2 regions of the Anoxybacillus sp. ST70 genome follow, and region 1 is predicted to be linked to the other one. Evidence: a T-box and tRNA genes for the amino acid it is inferred to sense, from the RefSeq annotation. Region 1 holds a T-box; the other holds one or more tRNA genes.

What was found. The T-box of region 1 lies ahead of leuS (leucine--tRNA ligase). A T-box ahead of a tRNA ligase gene usually reads a tRNA of that ligase, here a tRNA-Leu.
Region 2: it encodes a tRNA-Leu, which carries the amino acid that the T-box ahead of leuS (leucine--tRNA ligase) is inferred to sense. The anticodon was not compared.

The regions. Positions count from the first base shown of each region.
Region 1 is NZ_JAHZOF010000002.1:16,099-27,100, reverse strand. It holds gene K1I43_RS03320 (putative polysaccharide biosynthesis protein) at 1-1,196, opposite strand, end outside; gene K1I43_RS03315 (BaiN/RdsA family NAD(P)/FAD-dependent oxidoreductase) at 1,297-2,562, shown strand; gene K1I43_RS03310 (rhodanese-like domain-containing protein) at 2,613-2,909, opposite strand; gene leuS (leucine--tRNA ligase) at 2,971-5,388, opposite strand; T-box leader at 5,451-5,663, opposite strand; gene K1I43_RS03300 (hypothetical protein) at 5,846-6,349, shown strand; gene K1I43_RS03295 (hypothetical protein) at 6,372-7,148, shown strand; gene K1I43_RS03290 (hypothetical protein) at 7,185-7,325, opposite strand; gene K1I43_RS03285 (YtzC family protein) at 7,336-7,599, opposite strand; gene mnmL (tRNA modification radical SAM protein MnmL/YtqA) at 7,724-8,677, shown strand; gene mnmM (tRNA 5-(aminomethyl)-2-thiouridylate-methyltransferase MnmM) at 8,674-9,246, shown strand; gene K1I43_RS03270 (Uma2 family endonuclease) at 9,287-9,850, opposite strand; gene K1I43_RS03265 (tetraprenyl-beta-curcumene synthase family protein) at 9,894-10,964, opposite strand; gene K1I43_RS03260 (alpha/beta hydrolase) at 10,939-11,002, opposite strand, start outside.
Region 2 is NZ_JAHZOF010000010.1:245-11,246, reverse strand. It holds gene K1I43_RS12500 (glycogen/starch/alpha-glucan phosphorylase) at 1-1,327, opposite strand, end outside; gene glgA (glycogen synthase GlgA) at 1,314-2,768, opposite strand; gene K1I43_RS12490 (GlgC family sugar phosphate nucleotidyltransferase) at 2,765-3,787, opposite strand; gene K1I43_RS12485 (glucose-1-phosphate adenylyltransferase) at 3,775-4,947, opposite strand; gene glgB (1,4-alpha-glucan branching enzyme) at 4,895-6,841, opposite strand; gene K1I43_RS12475 (cation diffusion facilitator family transporter) at 7,083-8,039, shown strand; tRNA gene K1I43_RS12470 (tRNA-Glu) at 8,081-8,152, opposite strand; tRNA gene K1I43_RS12465 (tRNA-Ser) at 8,164-8,255, opposite strand; tRNA gene K1I43_RS12460 (tRNA-Asn) at 8,259-8,333, opposite strand; tRNA gene K1I43_RS12455 (tRNA-Ile) at 8,498-8,571, opposite strand; tRNA gene K1I43_RS12450 (tRNA-Gly) at 8,577-8,647, opposite strand; tRNA gene K1I43_RS12445 (tRNA-His) at 8,861-8,936, opposite strand; tRNA gene K1I43_RS12440 (tRNA-Thr) at 8,945-9,017, opposite strand; tRNA gene K1I43_RS12435 (tRNA-Ser) at 9,185-9,277, opposite strand; tRNA gene K1I43_RS12430 (tRNA-Ile) at 9,292-9,368, opposite strand; tRNA gene K1I43_RS12425 (tRNA-Met) at 9,377-9,450, opposite strand; tRNA gene K1I43_RS12420 (tRNA-Ala) at 9,467-9,542, opposite strand; tRNA gene K1I43_RS12415 (tRNA-Pro) at 9,550-9,626, opposite strand; tRNA gene K1I43_RS12410 (tRNA-Arg) at 9,630-9,706, opposite strand; tRNA gene K1I43_RS12405 (tRNA-Leu) at 9,715-9,800, opposite strand; tRNA gene K1I43_RS12400 (tRNA-Gly) at 9,811-9,885, opposite strand; tRNA gene K1I43_RS12395 (tRNA-Leu) at 9,890-9,970, opposite strand; tRNA gene K1I43_RS12390 (tRNA-Lys) at 9,975-10,050, opposite strand; tRNA gene K1I43_RS12385 (tRNA-Thr) at 10,062-10,137, opposite strand; tRNA gene K1I43_RS12380 (tRNA-Phe) at 10,149-10,224, opposite strand; tRNA gene K1I43_RS12375 (tRNA-Asp) at 10,385-10,460, opposite strand; tRNA gene K1I43_RS12370 (tRNA-Met) at 10,465-10,541, opposite strand; tRNA gene K1I43_RS12365 (tRNA-Val) at 10,569-10,644, opposite strand; rRNA gene rrf (5S ribosomal RNA) at 10,657-10,773, opposite strand; partial or broken rRNA gene K1I43_RS12355 (23S ribosomal RNA) at 10,918-11,002, opposite strand, start outside.

The sequences.
Region 1 (11,002 bases):
TTTTGTTTATTAATACCTTGTAAAATGGCTGCCGTCACAGAAAATAAAGCAAAGAAAATAGCGGTCGGTGCGTATGCCCGCAATACTTCTGTCCCAAGCGGATCGTAGCTGTAAAAAGCGGCATATACATATTCAGATAAAAGCGCCATGCCAATGACTGCAGGCAACGTAATAAACATAACGACTTGAAACGTGTCATTTAAATATTTTCGTAGTTGCTTGCTTTCCCCTTGCACATACGCTTTCGTAATCGTCGGAATGAGCGTTAAGCTAAATGACGTCGCTAATGTTACTGGGATAATGACAAGCTTTTGTGCCCATACGTTGAAAATGCCGTATGCGTCCTCTGAAATAGCACCGAGCCCGATGCTTGCCATCGCTTTATTAAACGTAAATTGGTCAATCAATTGATATAACGGCATCGCTAAGCCAACAAAAGCAAACGGGGCAGCATAAGCAATCAATTCTTTATACATCTCTTTTAATGACATATGGATCGTGCCCCGATCTTGCTTTAATAATTCATCTAAAAACGATTTCCGCTTAAACCAATACATGAATAGAACAGCTAGTCCACCAACGGCACCGATAAATGCTGCAAACGTCGCCACTTGAATAGCCGTCACAAGCGAGCCGTCAAAGATGCGCAAAACGATGTAACTCCCTGCAAGCAAAAAGATGATGCGAACAAGTTGTTCAACGACTTGCGACAACGCTGTCGGCCCCATCGATTCATGGCCTTGAAAAAACCCGCGAATTAAACTCATCATTGGCACAAGCAATAAAGCGAAACTAACTGCGCGAATGACGGAAGTAACATCAGCAATCGAGTTGCCGTGCCCATCATCATTGACAACGAACGGTGCTAATAGCGGTGCACTCATATATAACATGAGCCAAGCGAGGAACCCTGTGATCGTCATTAACGTTATACCGGAGCGAAACAATTTTCTCCCAATCGCATATTCTCCAAGTGCATTGTATTTCGAGACAAACTTTGATACCGCTAACGGCACTCCCATCGTTGCGATACTAATAAACAACGTATACGGAACGTAACCGTACGAATAAAGCGCTCCCCCTTGTTTCCCAACAAGCTGATAAAATGGGAAGACGTATATAAGACCTAATATGCGCGATAAAAACACGCCTCCCGTTAAAATAAATGTGCCTCTTAACAACTTTGATGATGACATATTATCCCTTCCTTAACGGATTCATTGCTCCACCTATTTTAGCACACTTTTTTCTTTTCCATAAAATCATTATAATCATAACAGAAAGGACGTGAAAGTGATGATGTATGATGTCGTAGTCATCGGTGGGGGACCGTCAGGATTAATGGCAGCCATCGCTGCTGGAGAACAAGGTGGACGCGTTCTTCTTCTTGATAAAGGAGATAAGCTCGGACGAAAATTAGCGATTTCGGGCGGTGGACGTTGCAATGTAACAAATCGGCGACCAGTCGATGAACTGATTCAACATATCCCAGGAAACGGTCGTTTTTTATATCGTGCCTTTTCTATGTTTAATAATGAAGATATTATTCGCTTTTTTGAACGGCTTGGCGTTCCGTTAAAAGAAGAAGACCACGGACGTATGTTTCCGGTAAGCGACAGCGCACAATCTGTCGTACAAGCTCTTCTTCGTGAGTTGAAAAGATGGCGTGTCGACGTTCGGGTTCATACCCCTGTAAAAGACATTGAATATAAAGATGGAGCAGTGTATGGCGTAACGCTGCAGACAGGGGAGATGATCCGAACGAAAGCAGTCGTTGTTGCCGTCGGAGGAAAATCTGTGCCGCATACCGGTTCGACAGGTGACGGTTATGCATGGGCAGAAAAGGCTGGACATACGATTACAGAACTGTTTCCAACGGAAGTGCCTATTATTTCACATGAACCATTCATTCAAAATCGAACGTTGCAAGGACTATCATTGCGCGATGTGGCATTAAGCGTATTAAACGAAAAAGGAAAACCAATCGTCACACATCGGATGGATATGATTTTTACACATTTCGGTATTTCAGGACCAGCGGCATTACGATGTAGCCAATTTGTTGTGAAACAGCTAAAAAAACAATCGTCTGTGCGCATGACGATCGATGCGTTGCCAGATGAAAAAGAGGAGATGTTATTTCAGCAAATCGTACGTACCATGAAAGAAGAGCCGAAAAAAGTGATAAAAAACATTATGAAAGCAATTATTCCGATCCCAGAACGATATATATTATTTTTGCTTGAACAAACAAAGATCGATCCACAAACGGTCGCAAGCACATTAAGTCACGACAAAGTGCGCACATTTATTGCGGCATGTAAAACATTCACTTTTTCTGTTCATGGAACGTTGCCGCTTGAAAAAGCGTTCGTCACAGGCGGTGGAGTATCCGTCAAAGAAGTACATCCGAAAGAAATGGCATCTAAACTGATGAAAGGCTTATATTTTTGCGGAGAAATTTTAGATATTCACGGTTACACAGGCGGTTATAACATTACTGCAGCGCTCGTTACCGGCCGTCTTGCTGGCATGCATGCTGCGATATATGCGAAACAATAAGATCGTAAACAAGCGATCTTATTGTTTCTAGGGCAATCATGACACTTCAATTACTCCAGTTCACCATCCCAGCCGAGCATCCCGTCAATGACGTTACACACATCGTAACCATGCGCCTCTAAATAACGACACACATGTTCACTACGAACACCGGAACGACAAATAATAATATACGTTTCATTTTTGTCTAGCTCGTTCATTCTTTCCGGAATATCCCCCATTTTTATATGTATCGCTGATGGAATCATTCCAAAGGCGACTTCTTCATCTTCGCGTACATCGATGACGTGAACGCGCTCGCCTGCTTGTATCATTTGTTTTAGCTGTAATGCTGTCATTTCTTTCATCGATCTCTCCCTTTCTTTTAACGAAAGCCTCCCACCGCATATGTGAGAGGCTTGTTTGCGATTAATTTGCAACAATGTTTACTAATTTCCCTGGGACAGCGATCACTTTACGTACGGTTTTCCCTTCAATTTGTTCTTTAATTTTTTCGTCTTCCATTGCCAATTGCTCGAGCTGTTCTTTTGTTGCATCAGCAGGAACGTGTAGTTTCGCACGCACTTTTCCGTTTACTTGAATGACGATTTCAACTTCATCTTCAACTAATTTCGCTTCATCGTATGCTGGCCAAGCTTCGTATGCAATCGTATTGTTATGTCCGAGTTTCTCCCATAATTCCTCAGCAATATGAGGACAAACTGGCGACAATAACTTCACGAATCCTTCCATATACACTTTCGGTAATACAGGCGCTTTATATGCTTCGTTAATAAACACCATTAATTGTGAAATTGCTGTATTGAAACGAAGCGCCTCGTAATCTTCTGTTACTTTTTTCACCGTTTGATGATATACACGTTCAAGCGTATCTGTTTCTGGATTGTCAACGATTTTCGGATTTAATTGGCCGTCTTCTTCAACAAATAGACGCCATACGCGATCTAAGAAGCGACGTGCACCGTCAAGACCTTTTGTCGACCACGCGATCGACGCTTCTAAAGGACCCATAAACATTTCGTATAAACGCAACGTGTCCGCTCCGTGACTTTCCACAATATCGTCCGGATTCACAACATTTCCTTTCGACTTACTCATTTTCTCATTGTTTTCTCCAAGAATCATTCCTTGGTTAAATAGCTTTTGGAACGGTTCTTTCGTTGGCACAACGCCGATATCGTATAAAAATTTATGCCAAAAACGTGCATACAATAAGTGCAACACCGCATGTTCTGCCCCGCCAATGTAAATGTCGACCGGCAACCATTTTTCAAGCTTTTCAGGATCAGCTAATTGCTTATCGTTATGTGGATCGATGTAACGCAAATAGTACCAACAACTTCCTGCCCATTGCGGCATCGTATTCGTTTCACGACGTCCTTTTTTGCCTGTTTTCGGGTCAACGACGTTCACCCATTCTTCGATGTTCGCAAGCGGTGATTCTCCTGTTCCTGATGGTTTAATTTCATCTGTTTTCGGCAACACAAGCGGCAACTCTTCTTCTGGCACTGGCGTCATCGTTCCATCTTCCCAATGGATGATCGGAATCGGCTCGCCCCAATAACGTTGACGGCTAAATAACCAATCGCGAAGGCGATACGATACTTTCTTCTCCCCTTTTCCGTTTGCCTCTAGCCATTCAATCATTTTTTTCGTCGCTTCTTCTTTATTCAAGCCGTTTAAGAAATCAGAGTTTACATGTTCGCCGTCTCCAGTATAGGCCTCTTTTGAAATGTCCCCACCAGCAACAACTTCTTTGATTGGCAAATGAAATTTTTTCGCAAATTCATAATCGCGCTCATCATGTGCTGGAACAGCCATAATTGCCCCTGTGCCGTAGCTCATTAACACGTAATCGGCGATCCAAATCGGCAATTTCTCACCGTTCGCTGGATTGATTGCATACGCCCCCGTAAATACACCCGTTTTTTCTTTCGCTAAATCGGTCCGTTCGAGGTCGCTTTTACTTTGAATTTGTTTTAAATAAGCATCAACAGCTTCTTTTTGTTCTGGTGTTGTAATTTTTTCAACGAGCGGATGTTCAGGTGCTAGCACCGCATAAGTGGCACCGAATAACGTGTCTGGACGCGTTGTAAACACCGTAAACGTTTCATTATGCCCATCGACTTGGAAATGAATGTTTGCTCCTTCCGAACGACCGATCCAGTTGCGTTGCATTTCTTTAATGCTTTCTGGCCAATCAAGTTCTTCTAAATCTTCAAGCAAACGATCCGCATATGCTGTAATGCGAAGCATCCATTGTTTCATCGGCTTACGAATGACCGGATGTCCCCCGCGCTCACTTTTTCCATCGATCACTTCTTCGTTCGCCAATACCGTTCCTAGCGCTGGGCACCAGTTCACCGGCACTTCATCCATATACGCTAATCCTTTTTCATATAACTTTAAGAAAATCCATTGCGTCCATTTATAATAGTTCGGATCGGTCGTATTCACTTCACGATCCCAGTCATATGAAAAACCTAATGATTTAATTTGGCGGCGGAAGTTGTTAATGTTTTTTTCTGTAAATTCAGCTGGGTCATTTCCTGTATCTAGCGCATATTGCTCGGCAGGCAATCCGAACGCATCCCACCCCATTGGATGCAATACGTTATATCCTTGCATGCGCTTCATACGCGCTAAAATGTCCGTCGCTGTATATCCTTCTGGATGACCGACATGCAATCCTGCGCCGGATGGATACGGGAACATGTCGAGTGCATAAAACTTCCGCTTTCCGTCATCTTCCGTCGTTTTGAACGTTTTATTTTCTTCCCAATACTTTTGCCATTTTTTCTCGATTTCACGATGATTAAAACTCACGTGACAAACCTCCTTTTTATCCATTTTAAACAAAAATGAAAAACAAAAAACCTCCCATCCCAAAAAGGGACGAGAGGATTCTCCCGCGGTACCACCCTTGTTAGCGCACGAACCGTGCACTCACTTTCATCATTAACGCAGATTCACGGCGCATGCTACTTCATTCGCACACGCAACTCCAAGGCGAGTTCGTAAACAAACTTCGGTTGACTCGCACCGTCCGTCAACTCTCTGCCGACCATTTGTTTACTACTACTCCTTTTCACCGTCATTTTCCATTATTTCATTATATACATTATTTTAAAAAATTTACGCCCTCGTTGCAAGTGTATTCACGTATGGAATGATATGTTTAATTTACTGACAAATAAAAAAATTAAAAATTTTTATTTACTTTTTTTTTTTTTTTTTACAATTAAGATGTTGTATTATAAAATTTAGAAAGGTAGGATAAATAATGAAAAATTTATGTCTATTCTTTTTGTCTTTCATCCTTGTTTTTACATTTCCAGTCTCTTCATTGGCTCAGAAGCCTCAAGCAGATGATTCAGATTGTATCGTTTGTGGTGATGCAACATATAAAGTTACAAAAATTAGCGGACCTTCTCTTGTTACTGAAAAGTTTCAAACTTATTTAACCTCGGCATGGGCCTATTCTGATCGCTATGTATGGACAGAAACTACTACAACTACGTTACAAATCACAGGTGGGGCAACCTTTGATATCACCGAAGCTATTAAAAACCAACTTAACCTAAGTTGGTCAAAAAGCAAATCTTATTCTGTAGCTATTCAAATTCCTGCAGACAAAAATAAATACTCAAAGCTTGGACTGTTTGGTGATTTTAATAAATACTACGTAAAAGTAGTAAAAGATAAGTTTGGTCAAGAAACGATCTCCTACCACGATGCATATGAGCCAACTTCAACTCATTATTTAAAAGTCGTTTACAAAAACTAATATAATGATAGTAGGAGTGCTTATGATAAAAAAATCTTTTCTCATTTTCTGTGCGCTTGTCAGTTTTCTTTTTTCTGGATGCCAGCCGGAAAGCATAAAAGGGTTTATTGCTTTTGGGAAGTGGGACGGTGTATATGTGGCAAAAAAAGACGATCCTTTCGTTCTTAATTTCATTTTATTAAGTGACAGCCCTCTAGCAAACGTGACATCTATTGACTTTCCTGAAATCGCACATGAAATTGATGACATGCAATATGATCTTATCGAAGGTGATAAATACAAAGACTTTCAATTATTTAATATTGCTGTCAATCTACATTTAAAAGAAGTAAGTAGCACGACAATCTCTAAAATAACTCTCATATTTGATCAAAAATACAAAGAGACATTCCCCATCGGTCATATCAAGTTAGTTGTAGGCGAGAAGGGGATATTTACTCCACAAAATGAGTATGTGACAGCTTATCCAAATACGCAATTTTTTCAAGCGAAGTTGAAAAACATTTCAGAGCACACGATTCAAATAAAGCGTGTAACTATAGAAAACAGTTTTTTACAGATAAAAGATGTAAAGATAAACGATAAATCAGAAAAGCAGAGCGTAGAGGCAAACGAAACAATAAATATTTATTTTAATCTCACTGAAAAAGCAAAACAAAAAGCTGACTTTTATATTGTTACACCAAAAATTGAATATGAATTATCAGGAAAAGCATCAAGCACATATATTGATCCTGTTTTTTATGGGGTGACAACCCTTACTTCAGAAAAACTAGACAATATTTTAAAGAAAAACTGAACTATTCCCCACTCGGAGCATCTCCGAGTGGGGCAATTATGTTTCGTTATGATATTCCGCTTTTGCTTCTTGTCCTTTTTTTGCATTCCTTTGTTTCACTTCTTTTATCGGATCACCGAAATCTTTCGCATGCAACGTTTTTTGTTCTGGATTGTTTTGTTTCGAACGTTTTTTCATCTGTTTCCTCCTAATGACGAAGTAAAATCATATCGTTTTGTAATTGTTCAAGCTGCAGACGCATGCGGTGTAATTGTTCGCGCTGTTGGGCGTTACAGCTTAACGAAAAATGCGCCAAATCGGTCACCGCATGTTCAAGCATTTGCTGAGCTTTTACATATTCTGTATCGTTATAATGTTCAAGCTTGCTCGCTTCTGTATATTGTTCTTTTGCATAGCGAAGCACATCTTCACAATGTTGCAAAAACTCGTCCATCGACTGTCTTGTCGCCATACGCATCCCTTCCTTTCTTCCGTATCGCTTTATAGTTTGTACATTTTCTTGTCATTTATCACAGCGCCATTGAGTTTCCTACTTAAATCGTGCTACAATGCTAAAATGATGCGAGGTGATAAACATGAATCCTTTTCCATATACGAACGACAAGAAACGATACCATACATGGAATTATCATTTACGCCAAACGTTCGGTGAAAAAGTTTTTAAAGTATCGCTTGATGCAGGATTCGATTGTCCAAATCGCGACGGTACAGTCGCATATGGTGGATGCACATTTTGTAGCGCAGCCGGTTCTGGTGATTTTGCTGGCAGACGAACAGACGATTTAGTCACCCAATTTCATACGATTAAAGAAAAAATGCATACAAAATGGAAAGATGGGAAGTATATCGCCTATTTTCAAGCGTTTACAAATACACATGCACCCGTTGACGTGTTGCGTGAAAAATACGAAGCAGTATTACATTTAGACGGTGTCGTCGGTTTATCGATCGCTACACGCCCTGATTGCTTACCGGATGACGTCGTTGACTATTTAGCGGAATTGAACGAACGAACGTATTTATGGGTCGAGCTTGGTTTGCAAACGGTTCATGAACAAACAGCCACCTTAATTAACCGCGCGCATGACTTTTCATGCTATGTAGAAGGTGTAGAGAAGCTACGCAAACATGGCATTCGCGTTTGTGCCCATATTATTAACGGATTGCCGCTTGAAACGTACGACATGATGATGGAAACCGCAAAAACGGTCGCCCATTTAGATGTGCAAGGCATTAAAATTCATTTGCTTCATTTGCTAAAAGGAACACCAATGGTGAAACAATACGAAAAAGGAATGCTTCAATTTTTAACGTTCGATGAATATGTTCAACTCGTTTGTGATCAATTAGAAGTATTGCCGCCAGAAATGATCGTTCATCGCATTACAGGAGACGGTCCAATCGATTTAATGATCGGTCCAATGTGGAGCGTCAATAAATGGGAAGTGTTAAACGCGATTGATGCCGAATTAGAGCGCCGCAATAGTTATCAAGGAAAAAAATATGTGCGAAAGGAAGACAGGCGATGAAGCTGATGCGCATTTTGCCGTTTGCTCGTTCGCTCATCGACTCCGCTGTGAAAAAAGGAGATGTCGTCGTCGATGCAACGGTTGGCAACGGCCATGATACGCTTTATTTGGCTGAACGTGTCGGAGAGACTGGACATGTGTTCGGTTTCGACATTCAAGCACAAGCCATCGAAAATACAACAAAACGATTGCGTGAACACCATATGGAAGAACGGGTCACGCTCGTGCAAGCAAGCCACGCAGAGCTGCTCGTTCACATCCCTCCACAATACAAAGGACGCATAACTGGCGCGATGTTTAACCTCGGTTATTTGCCTGGAGGGGATAAACAAATTGTAACAAAACCAAACTCAACAATTGCCGCCATTGAGCAATTGCTTGAAATCATGGCTCCTGAAGGGATCATTGTCCTCGTTATTTACCACGGTCATCCTGAAGGAGCGATTGAGCGCGATGCCCTTTTACAATACGTTTCAACGATCGACCAACAACGCGCACACGTCATTCGATACGAATTTATGAATCAAATCAATCATCCGCCGTTTATCGTTGCCATCGAGAAAAGATAAAAAGTAGCGATCGGTCTTCCCTATCGCTACTTTTGCTTTGTTAGTGAAATATGTCTTCTAAATGAACAAACAAACCTGGAAAGCAAGCAGACTGAACAGTTCCAACACTTACTTTAATATCCGCCTGCTCGTATAGCCTATCTTCATTTAATACATAAACGGTCACGGCTTGTTTCATCGGATTAACAATCCAATATTCTTTTACACCATATTCCATATATAAATTAAACTTCGTCACTAAATCGTGCGCTTGATTCGAAGGACTGAGTATTTCAACAATTAACGTCGGAACACCGACATATTTTGTGTCTGTAAATCCGGTTTGATCACAAATAATGCTTAAATCAGGAATGACGAGCTTTCTTTCAGAACATGTTTCACTCACTAGCTCAATGTCTGTGGGAGCGGCAAATACTTTACATGTCTTTCCTTTCAAATAACTCCCGAATATTGTATGAAGATTGCTTGATACGAGTTGATGCTGGATGCTAGGTGAAGGTGTCATATAAACGACGCCATCAATATATTCTAATCTTTCATCACTATGTTGACGCATAATTAAATATTGTTCATACGTGACGTGTGAAAAGCGAGGTAACGACATATTCATCCCTCTCTTCTTTTCTTCCATTATACACCCGTTTTCCTCACGCATACATCCATTTTTTCCATTTTCGATACATTCGTCCGTTCCAATAAAAGAAATGAGATGTTATACCACCTGAGCGCAACAATTGTTTCGCCAACTTACGAATGGCGTTTTGCTCGTGCACCTTTTCATCCGATAAATATAGCCCAAGCAACCCCCGATGAATAAAGCGATGAAATTCGCGATGCGGCAACTGCGCGATATGCCGATCTGCTTCTTCAACGAAATGACATAAACGAGCGAATAGCGTTTCTTCATTTGGATAATAAAAACAAAAATTTAAATCTCCACCTTGTCGATCTTCTTCTTGATCAATCAAATAATCAAGTAAAATGTGCAGCCCTTGCACGTATGGGAAATAGCTGTTTCGTACCCGTTCAGCAAGACGTTGATCAAAAGAATCGGTACAAGCGTAAGCGACTAAACAAAAAATACCGAGCGTTGATCCAGAACAAGCGGAAAATTCATACCATTCCATTTTCGGCAACGACGCTTCATGTTGGGAGAACCATTGCTTCAGACGCGGAATCCGTTCTTCCTTCTTCACATGTTTATGTACTTGTAAGTCGCAATAATATGATGCAAGTTCATGTAAAAACGGGGCAATGATATGATAATGCCGAACTTCTGCTAATGTCTCTTGACACGTGTCGACAAGGGCATGCAAATAACCACCATCATCTTGTTCCGTACGATAGCGGTAATATGCCTCTTTTTTTGCCCCGACCGTTAACGCATGCATCATTGACTCGTGCAGCGCACGAAAATCGGTCGGATCAAGTGACGTGCTTCGATCGCATAAATTATCTAAGTAATCGCTAATCGTTTGATAAGCAACGATAAAACGAATGCATCGCTCCATCTCTTTTCCAGCAAGCAACGACAAAATCGCTCCTCCTTCACAATGAAACGTTTTTGTTGCGATGCTTGCTAACGCTTGTTTGCGCAATTCCTCGTTCGGAATCGCCTCCGCTCTTTTTTTCCAAATATCTAATTCGCGATGAACGATCGGAAAAACGCGACGATATACAGCCCGCATTAAACTAAAAGGATTTGTTGGAACGCTCAATAAGCTCACCTCTTTGCAATTGCAACGTTAAAAACGTA
Region 2 (11,002 bases), on a different contig from region 1:
CAGGAAAGTATTCATAAAACAGCTTCATTTCACGATGCTTTAAAATTTCAGAATGTATTTTTGCTACACCATTCACACTATAGCTTCCTACAATCGCTAAATGAGCCATTTTAACAAGCCCGTGAGCAATAATGGCCATCTCCTCGATCCTTTTCCAGTCACCAGGATATCGATTCCATAAATCGCGACAAAAACGTTCATTAATTTCTTGCACAATCATATAAATTCGTGGCAATAGCGGTTGAAAAATGTAAATTGGCCATTTTTCCAACGCTTCCGACAACGTTGTATGGTTTGTATAAGAAATTGTGTTTGTCGTAATATGCCACGCTTCGTCCCATCCCATTCCTTCCTCATCTAACAAAATACGCATAAGCTCTGGAATGGCTAACACAGGGTGGGTATCATTCACGTGAATGGCCACGTGGCGGTGAAAATGTTGCAAATGCCCGTACCGTTGCCGATAATCGCGTACGATGCTCCCAATGCTTGCAGCAACGAGAAAATACTGTTGCTTTAGTCTTAAAATTTTTCCTTCGTCATGTGTGTCGTCTGGGTATAAAAATTCAGAAATCGCTTCCGTTTCTCGCTTATACTGCATGACATGTTTATGAAGCGGAAATTTTGCAGGCTCGGCACTCCATAATCGTAACGTATTTACAGTCGTCGTATCATATCCAATGACAGGCATATCATAAGGAACAGCCATTACCTTTTCGACATCATAATGTCGAAACGCTAACCGACCATCTTGTTCGTAGCATTCTACTTTCCCCCAAAAATTCACTTCTACCGCTAAATCTTCTTTTTTTACTTCCCAAACATTACCATGACGTAACCATTGTTCCGGGAGTTCCACTTGATAACCATTCACTATTTTTTGATCAAACAAACCGTGTTTATAACGGATACCTTGTCCATGTCCAGGAAGGTCAAGAGAAGCGAGAGAGTCTAAAAAACAAGCAGCGAGACGCCCAAGCCCCCCATTCCCTAGACCTGCATCAATTTCCACTTCTTCAATATGAGCTAACTCAATGCCTAGCTCTTTCAATCCTTCTTCCACGACATCACGTATGCCAAGATTCATTAAATTGTTCCCTAGCAAACGTCCTAATAAAAACTCAATCGACAAATAATATACTTGCTTTTTATGTTGGGCACGATATCGTTCATTCGTCTGAATCCAATGTTTACTAATATACTCGCGAATCATATGGCCTAACGTATTGTACTGATCGAGAACAGTCGATTCCCAAAAACGTTTTCCGTACATCATTTCTAGTCGCTTCAAAAACGTTTGTTTAAACTCTTCCTTATTCGTGAACATAGATGCCACTCCCAGTCATTAGTTCGTCGTATAGTTGGTTATATTTAAATGCTGACTTTGCCCAACTGTAATCCCGACTCATTGCCTGCTTCATTATCATTTCCCATACTTCTTTTTGTTCATAAAATGAACGGGCACGTTGAATCGTATATAACATGTCGTGTGCATTAAAGTTTTTAAACGTAAATCCGGTTCCTTCTTTTGTAAATTCGTTAAACGACTGCACTGTATCGTTTAATCCACCCGTTTCTCGCACGATCGGTACAGCTCCATAGCGCATCGCAATCATTTGGCCAAGACCACACGGTTCAAATTTAGACGGCATTAAAAACATATCTGCTCCAGCATAAATTTGATGTGCAAGCTGTTCTGAAAACCCAATATATACACGCACACGTTCTGGATATGTCAGCGCCATCTCATGAAAGAAATGTTCAAACTCCCATTCTCCTGTTCCAAGGATGATCATTTGCACATTTTCAGCAATCATTTCGTGAAATACGCATTTTACTAAATCTAATCCTTTTTGTTTCGTTAACCGTGAAACGATGGCAATGACTGGGACATCTTCTTCTGACGGCAATGAAAAATGTTGTTGTAACGCTCGCTTATTAATACTTTTTCGTGCAATTGTCGTCACATCGTATGGCACTGCAATATACGGATCTTTTTTCGGGTTATATATGTCATCATCAATTCCATTTAAAATTCCAACTAAGTGCGAACTTCTCGCGCGCAATAATCCGTCAAGCCGTTCACCATAATATGGAGTTTGAATTTCTTCTTTATACGTTGGGCTAACTGTCGTAATCATATGTGCGGAGACGAGAGCCCCTTTCATGAAACTAACATGCCCGTAAAACTCTAAATGTTCAATCGAAAAATAACGGTCGCTTAAATTTAGCAAATCCCCTAAAATCTCGCGTGGAAAAATGCCTTGAAACTGCAAATTATGGATGGTAAATACCGTTTTCATTTGCGCGTAAAATGAATTTTTCGCATATTCTTCACGCAACAAAAATGGAATCATCCCTGTGTGCCAATCATGACAATGAATGACATTTGGTTGAAAGCCGATGACAGGCAGAGAATCGAGAACCGCTCGACAAAAATATGAAAAACGCTCACCGTCATCGTAATGCCCGTATAACGAATCTCGCTTAAAGTAATATTCGTTGTCGACGAAATAGTATGTCATTCCTTCGTATTCTAATTGTTCAATTCCACAATATTGTCTTCTCCAACCAACACGAACGACAAGCTCAGCAATTTTATTCATTTTTCGGCGCATATGTTGCGGAATGACCCCATATTTAGGAAGCATCACACGCACATCCGTCCCAAGCTTTTTCAACTCTTTCGGCAATGCGCCAGCAACATCAGCTAAACCACCTGTTTTCACAAACGGTACACACTCTGATACGACAAATAATACTTTCACGATTTCATCAGCGCTCCTTGTATTGTCCCTTTTCGAATGACGATTGGCTGATTCGGTGTTCCAATTAATTTCACTCCATCACCAATGCGAGCATCTTTATCAACGATCACATATTCAAGATGACAATTATCCCCAATTTGACTTTTTTGCATAATAATACTGTTGCGGACAACAGTTCCTTTTCCTATTTTTACTGCTCTAGAAATAATACTATGTTCAATTTCTCCTTCAATGATACATCCATTCGCAATCATCGCATTACGCACGCAAGCATATGATGTATATTTCGTCGGTGGCTCATCTTTTACTTTCGTATAAATCGGTCTTCCTTTTAAAAACAACTGCTTCCACACTTCTGGTTTAAGAAGTTCTAAGCTATGGTGAAAATAACGTTCGACGCTATCAATAACTGCGACATACCCGTTATATTCATAATCACATACGGTTAAACCATTTCCTTCATCATTCACAACATCAACAATACTTCGATATTGATTTCGTTGTTGGTTGGCGATTAAATCAAGCAACAACGATGTTTCTAAAATAAACATATCAAGCGACTTTCCACGATAACGTATACGGGTTATATCGCACCCGTTAGCCATATGACGTCGCAATACTTCCTCATAATCAATATTGCACACCGTATAACTGTTGCAAATAAGAGCGTACTTTTGTGTGCTTCGCAAAAAATAGTCAATATGTTGTTGAAAATGTTGAAACGAACCGATATGAGAAATCGGGAGATCAGGCGAAGGGAAGAAGAACAATCCATCACGTTTCCGATTCAAATCCCAATTCTTTCCTGAACCAAGGTGGTCCATTAACGAACGATATTGATACTTTGGGAAAATGGCGACACTTTCAATACCTGAGTTCACCATATTTGATAAAACAAAATCAATTAGCCGATAGCGACCAGCAAACGGAACGGCTGCGATAGAACGCTGAAATGTCAAATCACTCATTTCCGGTGTATATGTCGTCGCATCAATGACCCCAAGCATTAATTTTCCCACGTTTTCTCATCCTCTCTCTCAGAAAAATGTCCCAAAATCTCCTCTGTCACAAGAATGACTTCCCCTTCATATTGATCCGCACAAATAAACGTTCCATCAGGAATTGCCACATTCGGAGGAACAATCGCTTTTTCAATGTATACATTTTTCCCAATCACTGCATTAGGCATAACAACACAATCTTTTACTTTCGCACCTTGTGAAACGTACACCCCTTGAAACAAAACAGAATGCTCCACATTCCCTTCAACGATGCATCCTTCATTCACTAAAGATTCTTTCACTTGTGCGTATGGAGCAATATATTGCGGTGGTTCATTCGGGTTCACAGAATAAATACGCCATGTATGGTCAAATAAATTTAATGCTGGGGTATCTTCTAGTAAATCCATATTTGCTTCCCATAAACTTTTTACCGTCCCAACATCTTTCCAATATCCTTTAAATGGATAGGCAATGAGCCGCTTTTTTTCTTCGATCAGTAAAGGAATAATATCTTTACCAAAGTCATGGCTTGAACGGTCATTTCGATTGTCCATTTCTAAATACTCTTTCAAAATAGACCATTTAAAAATATAAATGCCCATAGACGCTAAATTGTTTTTCGGATGAGCTGGTTTCTCCTCAAACTCTACGATTTCCATCTCGTCATTTGTGTTCATAATTCCAAAACGGCTCGCTTCTTCCCATGGTACTTCAATAACAGAAATTGTAACATCCGCCTTTTTTTCGATATGGTATTGTAGCATATCCGCATAATTCATTTTATAAATATGGTCGCCGGAAAGAATGAGGACATACTCCGGATCATATTGCTTCAAATAGTTTAGATTTTGATAAATGGCATTCGCTGTTCCCTTGTACCATTTCATTTCTGATGATTCAGCATACGGAGGGAGAACGGTTACCCCCCCATTTTTTCGATCTAAATCCCATGCACTTCCAATTCCAATATACGTATTTAACTCTAACGGCTGATATTGGGTGAGCACCCCAACAGTATCAATGCCAGAATTAGCACAATTGCTTAATGTAAAATCAATAATGCGGTATTTTCCTCCAAACGGAACAGCTGGTTTAGCTAAATTTTTTGTTAGCGAACTTAATCTACTCCCTTGTCCCCCTGCGAGTAGCATAGCGACGCACTTTTTTCGTACCATGGCTTTCCTTCCCTTCTCTTTTTCTTGTTGGTCGTAAAATTGTTATAGCATACGGCGGAATCGTCATTCGAATATGATACGGCTTTCCGTGATACGGCTCTTCGTGTGCCACAAGCGGTTTTTTGTTTATGTGTCCCGCACCACCGTACATCACATCATCGCTATTAAATACTTCTCGATACGATGTAAGCAATGGCACACCAATTTTGTAATCTTCATACACGATATTAGTAAAATTGCAAACGACAATTAACGCATCTTCTTCTTTTTTTCCTCGTCGAATAAAAGAAAAAATACTTTGTTCAGCGTTGTTCACATCAATCCATTCGAACCCATTTGGATCATGATCACATTCATATAATGCTCTTTGCTTTTTATAAAAATGAGTGAGAGATTTCACGTAGTCATCCATTTTTCGATGCATATCAAAATCAAACAACACCCAATCGAGTTGTTCTAAATCTTTCCATTCATCAAACTGTCCAAACTCTCCACCCATAAACAACAGTTTTTTTCCGGGATGCGTCATAAAATATCCATAAAGCAGGCGAAGTTGAGCAAATTTATCCCAATAATCGCCTGGCATTTTATTTAATAACGATTTTTTTCCATGCACCACTTCGTCATGGGATAAAGGTAAAATAAAATTTTCCGTGTAAGCATACAACAAAGAAAATGTCATTTTATGATGCATATATTTTCGATCATGCATGCTCGTTTCCATATAACTTAATACATCGTTCATCCATCCCATGTTCCATTTGTAGTTAAATCCTAACCCACCATCGTACGTAGGTGCCGTCACTTTCGGCCAATCTGTTGAATCTTCTGCAATCATTAATACATTCGGATCAAAAGCAAATACAACTTCATTTAATTTCTTTAAAAATGAAATGGCATATGGATTTGGATGCAGTACATCGCTATTCGGCCAATAAAGCATATTTGCAACCGCATCAACACGAAAACCGTCAATATGATAATGCTCTAACCAAAACAAAGCATTCGAAATTAAAAAGCTATGCACTTCTGGTTTTCCTAAATCGAAATTTGCTGTTCCCCACACAATATTTTCGCGATCTTGCATATTCATATATTCATACGTCGGCTCACCATCAAACATATATAACCCATGTGCATCTTTACAAAAATGTCCCGGTACCCAATCTAAAATGACTCCAATTCCTTCCTGATGACAACGATCAATGAAATACATTAAATCATGAGGCGTTCCATAACGGCTTGTTGCAGCATAATAACCTGTTCCTTGATATCCCCAGGAACGATCGAGCGGGTGCTCAATAAGCGGCAAAAGTTCAATGTGAGTAAATCCATGTTCGACAACATAAGGAATTAACTCATCCGCCATTTCCTTATATGTATAAAATTTCCCATCGTCTTTCTTTTTCCATGTACCAAAATGAACTTCATAAATAAACATCGGTTGCTCATAAATAGGTTTTCGCTTCTTTTTTCTTTGCCACGCTTGATCATTCCATTTATATCCTTTTAAATCATATACAATAGAGGCCGTATTGGGGCGTTCTTCTGCGTAAAAAGCATATGGATCTGCTTTCAGAACGATATGTCCATCTCTTGTCATTATTTCGTATTTGTATAAATGTCCTTCTAAATTTTCAGGGACGACAATCATCCATACTCCTTGTTCGTTTATTTTTGTTAACTTGTGCTTTTCTCCGTTCCAATCATTAAACGTTCCAACAAGACGAACTTCTTTTGCATTTGGTGCCCATACACAAAAACGCGTTCCGATCATTCCGTTTTGTTTTACAAGATGTGCGCCAAACAAGTGATAACTTTGATAAAACGTTCCTTCGTGAAATAAATGCATCTGCAAATCGGTTGGACTCATTGTCAACAAATGTTCATCCATCCTTTCTTCAATGGGTGCGGAAACAATTCCGTACTGAATATATTACACAAAGTCATATAAAATTCCTGTAAGAAAATTAAGATATTTTTCGACAATGTTCAACAAATCACATGTTAAATGAAAATCAATACGAACGTCCATAAATTTGTCGCTTGAGTAACAAATGATAATTATATAAAATAGTTTATAGTAATTATTATTTATTTTTTTTAATATTAATTTTAAATAAAGGGGAATGCATATGTATGATTTTCATCATTTACCGCATATGAAAGTACAAGCAACATCAAAGAAAGCGCTTTGGATAACACTGTTATTAACGACTTTTTTCACCATTGTTGAAATTGTAGGAGGCATTTTGTCTAATTCGCTTGCTCTATTGTCAGACTCAGCACATATGGCCTCTGACGTCATTGCATTAAGCTTAAGTATGGTTGCCATTTATTTAGCTTCTCGCCCACCAAATAAAACATTTACATTTGGCTATTTACGGTTTGAAATTATCGCTTCATTTTTAAATGGGCTTGCGCTTGTCATCATTTCCATTGGAATTTTTATTGAAGGAATTCGTCGGTTTATTCATCCTGAAAGCATCCAATTTTCCTTCATGCTAACTATCGCAACGATCGGATTTGTCGTTAATCTTGTGTTAACAATCGTTCTAAGTCGCAGCATAAAAGAAGAAGAAAATTTAAATGTAAAAAGCGCCTTATGGCACTTTATTGGTGACTTACTCAGCTCGATTGGTGTCATCATCTCAGCGATTTTAATTTACTTTACAGGGCTATATATGTTTGATCCACTCATTAGCATCATCATCGGTGCCATTATTTTTGTAGGCGGCTTAAAAATTGTGAGAGAATCGTATTTTATTTTAATGGATGCAGTGCCACATGAATTTGACATCGAGCGTATTCGTGCTGATATCCTTTCTATTGAAGGGGTAGAAGATGTACATGAGTTACACATTTGGTCCATTTCAACAAATCATTATTCCTTAACAGCACACGTTCTTATTCACGAGCATATTCAACCATTTTGTGTTATTTTAGCTATTAATGAAATGTTAAAAGAACGATACAACCTCTCCCATGTCACCGTTCAAGTTGAACATCCTTCTATTCATCAACATGGGGAATATGGAAAGAAATTTTTAGAGAAGAAAAAGAACATGCATGTAGATTTGAGAGAAATATAAAAAAGGACATCTCATATAAATGAGATGTCCTTTTTTACTAGTGACCCGTACGGGATTCGAACCCGTGTTACCGCCGTGAAAGGGCGGTGTCTTAACCACTTGACCAACGGGCCGTGTGTGGCAATGGCGGAGAAGGCGGGATTTGAACCCGCGCGCCGCAAAACGCGACCTAACGGTTTAGCAAACCGTCCCCTTCAGCCACTTGGGTACTTCTCCAAATGGCTCCGCAGGTAGGATTCGAACCTACGACCGCTCGGTTAACAGCCGAGTGCTCTACCACTGAGCTACTGCGGAATAATCATAAAAGTGATTCATACTGCCTAACCAATATTATAGTTTAACTTTACTGCCTCTTCCTCTACTAGCATACTCAATGATGATAAATGCGTCGAGGCAACTCGCAGTTTATTCAATGATGCATTGCTCGTCACTGAGCTACTGCGGAATAAAGATTATAATGGGCCTAAGTGGACTTGAACCACCGACCTCACGCTTATCAGGCGTGCGCTCTAACCAGCTGAGCTATAGGCCCACGTAAGCGGGTGATGGGAATCGAACCCACGACATCAGCTTGGAAGGCTGAGGTTTTACCACTAAACTACACCCGCGCAATAAATTACTCACATAACTATTTTTTACTTCTACGCTTTGTCATGCCTCTTCCTCTACTCGCTTATTCAATGATGATAGATGCGTCGAGGCAACTCGCCGATTACTCGACGATGTGTCGCTCGTGGCTGAGGTTTTACCACTAAACTACACCCGCACGATAAATTAATTACACAGCTATTTTTTACTTGTACGCTTTATCATACAATTTATGGGGCGACTAGTGGGAATCGAACCCACGAATGCCAGAGCCACAATCTGGTGCGTTAACCACTTCGCCATAGCCGCCACAATGATGCCGGCTGCAGGACTTGAACCCGCAACCTACTGATTACAAGTCAGTTGCTCTACCAATTGAGCTAAGCCGGCACAATATGAAGTGCATCAAACTTTTAGATCGTTTGTCAGTTGTGCCTCTTCCTCTACTAGCGCATTCAATGATGATGGATGCGTCGAGGCAACTCGTAGCTTATTCGCTGAAGCTTTGCTCGTCTCTACCAATTGAGCTAAGCCGGCACAAGAAGAAAATCACTTTATGGCGGAGGAGGAGGGATTCGAACCCCCGCGCGCCTTTCGACGCCTCTCGGTTTTCAAGACCGACCCCTTCAGCCAGACTTGGGTACTCCTCCGTGTAATATAAACATGGTGGACCTTGTAGGACTCGAACCTACGACCGGACGGTTATGAGCCGTCTGCTCTAACCAGCTGAGCTAAAGGTCCTAAGCTAGTAGCGGCGGAGGGAATCGAACCCCCGACCTTACGGGTATGAACCGTACGCTCTAGCCAGCTGAGCTACGCCGCCATTATCGTAACATAGATGGTGGAGCCTATCGGGATCGAACCGATGACCTCCTGCGTGCAAAGCAGGCGCTCTCCCAGCTGAGCTAAGGCCCCTTACTACTGGTCGGGAAGACAGGATTCGAACCTGCGACCCCATGGTCCCAAACCATGTGCTCTACCAAGCTGAGCTACTTCCCGACATGGCGCGCCCGAGAGGATTCGAACCCCTAACCTTCTGATCCGTAGTCAGATGCTCTATCCAATTGAGCTACGGGCGCATGTAAAGTGCCGAGGGCCGGACTCGAACCGGCACGGTAGTCACCTACCGCAGGATTTTAAGTCCTGTGCGTCTGCCAATTCCGCCACCCCGGCATAGGCATATTGGAGCGGAAGACGGGACTCGAACCCGCGACCCCCACCTTGGCAAGGTGGTGTTCTACCACTGAACTACTTCCGCACAATGCGGGTGGAGGGACTTGAACCCCCACGCCAGAGGCGCCAGATCCTAAGTCTGGTGCGTCTGCCAATTCCGCCACACCCGCATAATGGTGAGCCATGGAGGACTCGAACCTCCGACCCTCTGATTAAAAGTCAGATGCTCTACCTGCTGAGCTAATGGCTCTTCACACAAGCTGGTGCCGGCTGCAGGACTTGAACCCGCAACCTACTGATTACAAGTCAGTTGCTCTACCAATTGAGCTAAGCCGGCATCATTTAACATGGTGGCTCGGGACGGAATCGAACCGCCGACACAAGGATTTTCAGTCCTTTGCTCTACCGACTGAGCTACCGAGCCGTTTAAGTAATTCCCTTACCTTTATTAATGAGTTTGAAACAACACGTCCTTCGTCCCGCTCTCAGTATGATTAATCAAGCAGAGGCTCGAGCGGACGCTGCAGTTTCCCAAAGAAGCTTACTCGGTCGTGCTCTACCGACTGAGCTACCGAGTCATATAGTGGCGGTCCCGACGGGACTCGAACCCGCGATCTCCTGCGTGACAGGCAGGCATGTTAACCACTACACTACGGGACCATTTTGGTTGCGGGGGCAGGATTTGAACCTGCGACCTTCGGGTTATGAGCCCGACGAGCTACCTGGCTGCTCCACCCCGCGATGATAAAATACACACAAATTCATCTATGGTGGAGGATGACGGGATCGAACCGCCGACCCCTTGCTTGTAAGGCAAGTGCTCTCCCAGCTGAGCTAATCCTCCATCACTAATCTCGCCCGGCAACGTCCTACTCTCGCAGGCGGTGTCCCGCCAACTACCATCGGCGCTGGAGAGCTTAACTTCCGTGTTCGGGATGGGAACGGGTGTGACCTCTCCGCCATCGCCACCGAGCAATAATGCTTTAGACAAATGTTATTATAACGGAATATTTTCTATTGTCAAGCTTTTTTTATTCCTTCAAAACTAGATAACAGGTTAGCCTACGCTTTTCTTGATGACTAGCTTCGAACTAACGTTCTCGCTTTTCTTGTGTGCTTAGTTAAGTCCTCGATCGATTAGTATCCGTCAGCTGCACGTGTCGCCACGCTTCCACCTCGGACCTATCAAACTTGTCATCTTC